2 regions of the Bacillus sp. JK106 genome follow, and region 1 is predicted to be linked to the other one. Evidence: riboswitches for the same ligand, from Rfam matches in the RefSeq annotation. Region 1 holds a riboswitch; the other holds the start of a gene.

What was found. Region 1 has a riboswitch for S-adenosylmethionine ahead of metN (methionine ABC transporter ATP-binding protein MetN). Riboswitches for the same ligand answer to the same signal wherever they lie in the genome.
Region 2: it holds a riboswitch for S-adenosylmethionine, as region 1 does, so the genes downstream of both, metE (5-methyltetrahydropteroyltriglutamate--homocysteine S-methyltransferase) here and metN (methionine ABC transporter ATP-binding protein MetN) in region 1, are expected to answer to the same signal.

What each region holds. Positions count from the first base shown of each region.
Region 1 is NZ_JBSJQC010000001.1:856,053-860,472, forward strand. It holds gene ACWJJS_RS04465 (arsenate reductase family protein) at 106-462, shown strand; gene gcvH (glycine cleavage system protein GcvH) at 522-905, shown strand; gene ACWJJS_RS04475 (YusG family protein) at 960-1,196, shown strand; gene ACWJJS_RS04480 (toprim domain-containing protein) at 1,266-1,631, shown strand; gene ACWJJS_RS04485 (thioredoxin family protein) at 1,634-1,954, shown strand; gene ACWJJS_RS04490 (SCP2 sterol-binding domain-containing protein) at 2,051-2,401, shown strand; SAM riboswitch class I at 2,512-2,618, shown strand; gene metN (methionine ABC transporter ATP-binding protein MetN) at 2,724-3,749, shown strand; gene ACWJJS_RS04500 (methionine ABC transporter permease) at 3,742-4,410, shown strand.
Region 2 is NZ_JBSJQC010000002.1:407,935-412,354, forward strand. It holds gene metE (5-methyltetrahydropteroyltriglutamate--homocysteine S-methyltransferase) at 1-1,941, opposite strand, end outside; SAM riboswitch class I at 2,025-2,179, opposite strand; gene ACWJJS_RS07710 (S8 family peptidase) at 2,319-3,278, opposite strand; gene ACWJJS_RS07715 (STAS domain-containing protein) at 3,498-4,331, shown strand; gene ACWJJS_RS07720 (energy-coupling factor transporter transmembrane component T family protein) at 4,377-4,420, opposite strand, start outside.

The DNA of each region.
Region 1 (4,420 bases):
TGAAAGCGCTCCTTCATCAGGGGCGCTTTTTCATGAAGCAACGTTATAGGTTTTTACAAGTGATTGTGTTAAAATAACGACGATCATTTACAAGGGGTGAAGAAGATGTCGATAAATTTTTACTGGTACCCTAAATGCGGAACGTGCCGTAATGCGAAAAAATGGCTGGAAGACCGCGGCAAGGAAATAAACGAAATACATATCGCGGAGGAAACTCCGTCGAAAGAAGAAATTAAAGACCTCTATGAAAAGAGCGGTCTTGAGCTGAAAAAGTTTTTCAACACGAGCGGAATGAAATACCGCGAGCTGAACTTAAAGGAAAAACTGTATCATATGTCAGAGGATGAACAGCTTGAACTCCTGGCATCAGACGGTATGCTCCTGAAACGCCCGATTACGACAGACGGCGAAAAAGTCACTGTCGGCTTTAAAGAAGACCAATTCGAAAAATATTGGATGTAATGCCAGGTTCAAAGAATTATGGTATCTTCTTATTATAAGAAAAAAATGGAGGGATTTAGATGAGCACACCGAAAGATATGCGTTATTCCAAAGAGCACGAATGGGTCAAAGTTGAGGACGGAAAAGCCCGTATCGGGATTACACATTTCGCGCAAGCCGAACTTGGCGACATCGTATTTGTCGAGCTTCCGGAAGTCGGCGCCGAAATTAAAGCGGACGAGCCATTCGGCAGCGTGGAATCCGTCAAAACCGTATCCGAACTGTACGCACCGATTAACGGAACGGTGACGGAAGTGAACGAAGACCTTGATGACAGTCCTGAATTCGTAAACGAGTCTCCGTATGAAAAAGCGTGGATGATCGTCGTGGAACCGGCTGATGCTGAAGAAATCGAAAACCTCATGACTTCTGAGCAATATGACGAAATGACACAGGAAGACTGATCGGATAGCAAAGGGGCCATTTGGACACTCTATCTGTAACGGGAGGTGTCTAAAATGGCTTTTGATAAACAAAAGGTCGATGTGACGGAGAACGTCACGGGCCGCTTTCAAAACGGCCGGTTTTCCTTGTTTCATGAAAATGAAGCCATCGGCGAGATGACAGGCATGGACCAGTACGAGCTCAAACAGGGCTTTTCATTTGAAAATCAAAAATTTTATAAAACAGCCGATGTCATAAACGGCAGCGATCCGAAATATGTCGATTGCGATTATGAGAATGGCTGGTGTTAACAGTTGGCGGTGAATTTCACTGCCTTCTTTTTCAATCTGACGCTAAAACAATCGGCAGGTGACGCGCTTATGTACAACGGAGATGAAAAGGTCATTATCGTAGAAGGAAAATCTGATAAAATCAAAGTCAGGGAAGTGCTCATCGAACCCGCGGAAATCGTCTGTACAAACGGGACGATCGGCCAAACCGAACTGGAAGATTTGGCGGACCGCCTGTTTGACAGAGACGTCTATATTTTAACGGACGCAGATGACTCCGGAGAAAAACTAAGAAAACAGCTGAAACGGGAGCTTCCCGAAGCGCGACATATTTATATAGACAGAACATACAGGCAAGTCGAGTCGTGCCCGGGCCATCATCTCGCATCTGTGCTGATCAGAGCCGGCTTTGATGCTGACACTGTATTTTTGAAAAAGAACGACCTGAGGTGGTAATCATGAAAGAACTCCAAGAAAATGAACTCGAATCGATTCAGGATGACGTTTATCTCCTGTATTTGTACACCCCGTTTTGCGGCACATGCCAGCTGGCGTCCAAAATGCTTACTGTCGTCGAAGAAATGCTGCCCGGCGCCGCCTTCTATAAAAACAACGTGAATTATTCCCCCGCATTCGCCAAAGCCTATCAGATTGAAAGCGTTCCGTGCTTTTTGCTGTTTAAAGGCGGAGAGCTTGTTGAGAAAGGATACGCCTTCCGCTCCGTTTCCTATTTATATGAGCTGATTAAACAAAAAACATCGCAAACGTTCCCGATGTGACAATATTTACAGGAAAATGTCGTGCGGTTTATAAAGGGTTCTGTCCGTTAAAAAGAGAAAGTGTATGTATGGCCATTAAAACGGGAGGTTATACGAGTGGAGAAAATAGAAGTTTCAGAGAATGACGGACAGCATCTGTTTTTGAAACCGCTATTAAATGCCTCAACGCTGCTGATTACATTCCAAGGAGAAACAGAAGCCTTAACGGTCTCAATTAACGGACAGGGAGAAATGAGAAAAACGTCGGCTTCAAAGGAGAAATCTAATTTGACCTTTTACGGAAACCAGACGGAAATCATCCATCTCCTGCATGGTGATGTCTCTTTGCAAAAGCTTATCCAAAGCGGAAAACTCAAAGTGAAAGGATCATTCAGAGCCCTGCTGAAGCTGGAGGCCATCCTCTGGCTGACAAACGGATTTTTTCAGGCGATCAGTAAACGGCCGTAACTGCCAATCTACTATGTGACAATAGCTTCCAATATTTATTTTATTGACTTTTTATCATTCGCCGTGCTATTCTACAGTAAGAATTTCCGGACGAAAATACGATATGTTTTCTCTTATCAAGAGAGGTGGAGGGAAGTGCCCTATGAAGCCCGGCAACCATCAACAATGTTGAAATGGTGCCAATTCACTCGAAGCGGTCTGCTTTGAAAGATGAGAGAAAGGCCTTTTTCAATAAGCCTTTCTGCTCATTTTTGCAGAAAGGCTTTTCTTTTGCGGAGAAACCCGGAAGATTTCTTAGAATAGTGTAAGGCGGGTGATTGCTTTGATCCATCTTCAAAATGTTTCAAAAATTTACAAAGCGAAGCATGGGGATGTCAATGCTGTCCAAGATGTCACTCTTGATATCAAAAAGGGCGAAATATTTGGAATTATAGGATATAGCGGAGCTGGTAAAAGTTCCTTAATCCGTCTCCTGAACGGCCTTGAAAAGCCGACGTCGGGAACCGTGGAAGTCGCGGGGACGGAATTAAATAAAGTAAGCAGCCGCGGGCTGAGAAAAGCGCGCCAGGAAATCAGCATGATCTTCCAGCATTTTAACCTTTTGTGGTCGCGCACCGTCCGGGAGAACATTATGTTCCCGCTGGAAATCGCCGGCGTGAAAAAAAGTGAACGGGTCCGCCGCGCTGATGAATTGATTAAACTGGTCGGATTAGAGGGGAAAGAAAAATCTTATCCGTCGCAGCTGAGCGGCGGTCAAAAGCAGCGTGTCGGCATCGCCCGGGCGCTCGCCAATAATCCGAAAGTCCTTCTGTGCGATGAAGCGACATCAGCGCTCGATCCGCAGACGACCGATTCAATTTTGGATCTTTTATCCGATATAAATGACAGACTCGGTCTGACGATCGTGCTCATTACCCATGAAATGCACGTCATCCGAAAAATCTGCAACAGAGTCGCCGTCATGGAAAACGGGAAAGTCGTTGAAGAAGGCGAAGTACTTCAAGTTTTCAGAAACCCGCGCGAACCGATGACCAAGCGTTTCGTTCAGCAGGTGACAGAACCTGAAGAGACGAAAGAAACCATCCAGCATTTTCTGCAGGAAACAGCGACAGGGAAAACGATTCAGCTTTCATTTGTCGGGCAGGCCGCCGAGCAGCCCCTCATTACGGAAATGATCCGAAACTTTGATGTGGACGTCAATATTCTGCAGGGGAAAATTTCACAGACGAAGGACGGAGCCTACGGTTCATTATTCATTCATATTGACGGTCAGGAAAAAGAAGTAGAAAACGTGATCCGGTTCATCAAAGACAAACAGGTAGAAGCAGAGGTGATCACAAATGTTTGAAAAATGGTTCCCGAACGTTGATATAACCGAGCTGTGGACGGCCACATACGAGACCCTTTATATGACGGTTATCGCTTTAGTTTTTTCATTTATCATCGGAGCGATTCTCGGTCTTCTGCTCTTTTTAACGGGCAAGGGAAGCTTATGGGAAAATAAAATCATTAACACCGTGATTGCGGCGGTCGTTAATATTTTCAGATCTATTCCGTTTCTTATTTTAATTATTCTGCTTCTCGGCTTTACTAAGATTTTGGTCGGATCGATTTTAGGACCGAATGCCGCATTGCCGGCGCTGATTATCGGCTCCGCGCCGTTTTACGCCCGTCTTGCGGAAATTGCGCTCCGGGAAGTCGATAAAGGAGTCATCGAAGCTGCCAGATCAATGGGAGCAAAGACATCGACGATTATCTTCAAAGTGCTGATTCCTGAATCAATGCCTGCGTTAATATCAGGCATCACCGTGACGGCCATCGCCCTGATCGGATCTACCGCCATTGCCGGCGCCATCGGTTCAGGCGGACTCGGAAACCTTGCATATGTAGAAGGCTACCAGTCCAATAATACGGATGTAACGTTTGTAGCGACAGTATTTATACTCATCATCGTCTTTATCATTCAGATTATCGGTGATGTAATTACAAATATAATAGACAAAAGATAAGGGAGGATTT
Region 2 (4,420 bases), on a different contig from region 1:
ACACATATGCGTATGAATCTGCGTCTCGTTTCGCACAGAAGATGTCGTTAACCGGAATGCTTCTGCGGCCCAAGTTAAATATTCATCCCAATCCTGCGTTTTTAACGGCAGTCCTTCGCGGAGCGCGGGTTCATCCACTTGGATAATCTGAATACCGGCATCTTCAAGCGCTTTTACTTCTTTTCTGAGCGCAAGCCCGATCTGGAAGGCGATTTCTTTTCTTGAAATATCCACACGCGGGAATGACCAGTTTAAGATGGTGACAGGTCCCGTCAGCATGCCTTTCATGTGTTTTTCAGTCAGCGATTGGGCGTAGACCGTATCTTTTACCGTCATCGGTTCGATAAATTCGACATCTCCGAAAATGACAGGCGGACGTACGCAGCGTGAACCGTAAGACTGGACCCACGCATATTTCGTAAAGGCGAACCCGGCCAGTTTTTCACCGAAGTATTCGACCATATCCGTCCGCTCAAATTCTCCGTGAACGAGCACGTCTAAGCCGATTTCTTCCTGAATGTCAACCCAGCGCTTCGTTTCCGCATTAATAAAGGCTTGGTACTGTTCATCCGTCCAATCTTTTTTCCGCCATTTTTGCCGTGCGCTCCGCACCTCGGCAGATTGAGGGAAGCTTCCGATTGTCGTCGTCGGCAGAAGAGGAAGACCGAGTGATTCATTCTGCAGCGCCAATCGTTCTTCAAAGCTTGCCGGACGGGAGAAGTCTTTTTCCGTCAGCTGATTCAGCTCTTCTTTTTGAGCTGAGTTCGCTCCTGTTGCGAATGCTTTTAAAGCCTTAAGTGCCGCTTTTGATTCTTCGATCTGCTCACTGACGGCCGCTTTGCCGGACAGAAGCCCTTCTTTTAAGACGCCGAGTTCCGCCAGTTTTTCTTTAGCGTATGACAGGCCGTTCAGCAAATCCTTTTCAAGATGCTCGTCAGGGTGTTTCGCCACCGGCACGTGCAGAAGGCTGCTTGAAGGCTGAATCCATAACTCCTCAACATCAGCGTGGCTGAGGATATCCAAAGCCGCATCAAGGCGTTCTTCAACATCAATTTTCCAAATGTTCCGGCCGTCGACCACACCGGCTGCCAGCACTTTATCTTTCGGGAAGCCGTGCTTTTTCAATTGCTCAAGGTTTCTGCCTTTATCATGCACGAAATCAAGTCCGATTCCCTGTACAGGATAAGAAACGAGTTCTTCATATGCATCAACCGAATCAAAGTATGTCTGCAGGAGGACATTCAGCCCTGAGAGCTCTTTTGTGATCGCTTCATAGAGGTCTTTGGCGGCGCGGACGTCTTCAGAAGAAGCTGTCACAAGGGCAGGCTCATCAATCTGAACCCATTTGACGCCTTCTGCTTCAAGTTCTTTCAGAAGCTGCACATAAAGAGGAACAAGGCGTTTTTGAATCGCTTTCGCTTCTGATTCTTCGTATCCTTTCGCAAGCGTGACGAATGTATACGGACCGACGATGACAGGTTTCGTTTCCGCTCCGAATTCTTCTTTAATCCGGCGGTAGTCATCAAGCTGTTTATTTCTCGTCAGACGGAATTCAATACTTTCGTCATATTCAGGAACGATGTAATGGTAGTTGGTATTGAACCATTTCGTCATTTCACTGGAAACGGCGTCTTTTACACCGCGGGCAATCGCAAAGTATGTATCAACGGGATCCGTGATGCTGCGGAATCTCTCCGGAATCCAGTTAAAGCTGACGGCGGTATCAAGCACATGGTCATAATGGGTGAAATCAGAGACCGGCACGATATCGATATGTTGGTCAAGCTGGGTTTTGACAGCTGATAAGAATAAGCCGTCAAGCTCTTTAAGAAACGTTTCTTTATCAGTGTTTCCTTTCCAATAAGCCTCAAGTGCTTTTTTCCATTCTCTGTTCAAGCCGATTCTCGGAAAACCGAGGTTCGAAGTTTTGATTGTTGTCATTAAGTCTCCTCCTTTAAGTGAGATGTAACAAAAAAGCCTCTTTCTCATGAGAGAAAGAGGCTTTAACTTCAAAATGCAAGCCTCTCTTATCTCTCAGATCACGTCTGATGGAATTAGCACCGTGCCTTATGAGACAATTGTCTCGGCGCAAAAATCACGCGCCCCATTTCACAATGGAATTACGGTCGGTTGCTGTTGGGGTCAAAAGGCCAATCCCTCGCCCAACTCTCGATAAGAGAAAGTATTTCAATTTTTTTGAAAAGTTACATCATTTGTTGGTTATCTTATCAGCTTATTCAGATCACTGTCAATAGAAAATCTCACAATTTAAAAATTGGTGATGTGACAAACTGATCAATCATTATACGAGAAAAATATCAGAAAGACAGCAGCTGTGCCTGTTCGGCTCTTTCCATCAGCACTTCAGGCGCGTCTAAATACAGAAATCCGTTCCCGGCCAATGTTTTGGCGATGTCCAAAGGAAGGGTCCGCCGCACGAGCTGGGCGTAGACTTCAGCCTCAGAAAGCGTCCGCTGAAACGCGTCCTGTTCAAGCCCTTTTATTAAGGCAAGCGCTCCGCTCACATGCGGGGCGGCCATTGAAGTGCCCGTCAGCTTCCCGTATTTATGGTTGGGAAGGGTGGAGAGAATATTTTCTCCCGGAGCCACCAGGTCAATCTCTTTATTAGCGTTTGAAAATTCAGACGATTTACGGGCGATTGAGACTGATCCGACTGCGATCACTTCGTTGTAAGCGGCCGGATACGACAGTTCCTCTGTACGCTCGTCTCCGTCGCCTTCGTTTCCTGCCGCGCAAACGACCAGAACACCGCTGTTTACCGCATTTGTGACGGCTTCTTTCAATTCAGGCACATCGTTCGGCCCGCCGAGTGACATGGAAATAATGTCCGCCTTTTGTTCAACGGCGTAGTTGATGCCGTTAATGATCCATTCGTATTTGCCGCTGCCGTTTTGACCGCCGAGAACTTTAACGATTAAAAGGCTTGCTTCCGGCGCGACACCCGAAATTCCGCCGTTTGAATCATTGGCGGCAATCGTTCCGGAAACGTGTGTCCCGTGTCCGTTGTAATCGGAAATCACGTCTTCTTTGCCTCCGTCATCATCGGTGAAGTTTTTCCCGCCGACAATCCGGTCTTTCAAATCAGGATGATTGATGTCGCAGCCTGTGTCAAGCACCGCGATTTTAATATCCTTGCCTTTAAACCCTTTTGCCCACAACTCTGGCGCCTTAATCACTTTAATCCCCTCAGGAAGCTCGTTCACATCCATGATCTGTTCATCCGTGACATAAGGAATCAAATGCATTTCACCATTCATAAAAAAGCCCTCCTTTTTTATGCTTGCGAGTGGATACAAGGGTGTTGCTACTATTTTATGGCAGAGCATGCCGGCCGGAAAGAGTCATTTGAAGCATTTTCATAAAAAAGGCGTAATCTATCGTACTAAAAAATTTCAAATAAATGGATAGTTTAACAGCTTTCATTTTCATTCATGACCCGCTGACGCTATAATTGGAAATGGGAAAGGAGAAGAGATATGAAGATAAGTGAAGCATTATACAGCTATTTTTCAGAACAAGTGGATCAAATTGCGAAAGAGTGGATCGAAACGATGGAAGATTCGGATCCTAATTCGATTTATTCTTTGACAAATCCCGTCATCACAGAAGAACTGACGGAGCAGGATAAAGAATTTTACCGGCATATTAATAAAATGTATATCATGCCGGAAAAAGAATTTTTAGAAGAGTTCGAGCGGTGGGTGATTGAGCTTGCGAAAGACCAGAAGCATCTGGATACTCCCGTCCAGTATGTGGTCCGTGAATTCATGAGAAACCGGAGACTATACATCAGTTATTATGATGCGTTTGCCGATAAACATGAATCTTCGTTTGCTCAGGGAGAAAGGAAGAAATGGGAGAATTTAATTGCACAAGTATTTGATTTTACGATTTACACGTTTGTCGATCATGCTGAGCATAACTCAAAAATGCAGCTGAATGCGCAAAGAGAAATGATTTTGGAGTTAAGCTCGCCGGTTATCACGCTGAGCAAACGGACGGCGCTGCTGCCGCTTGTCGGCGATATTGACACGGAGCGCGCCAAATTCATTCTTGAGAATACGCTGAGCACATGTGCAAAACGGCTGATTGAACATCTGTTAATTGACCTGTCGGGTGTAGTGGTTGTCGATACGATGGTGGCGCATCAGATTTTTAAATTAATTGAGGCGCTGAAATTGATCGGCGTCACGTCCACTTTATCCGGAATCAGGCCGGAAATCGCTCAAACCGCCGTACAGCTCGGCATTAATTTCTCAGATATTACGGTCAAGTCCAATCTCGCTCAGGCTCTCAATTATCATCAATAACATACATAACAAAACAGGCTGCCGAATCACTCCGGCGGCCTGTTTTTATACAAACAACAATGAAATGAGCCAGCTTGCGCCGAATAACA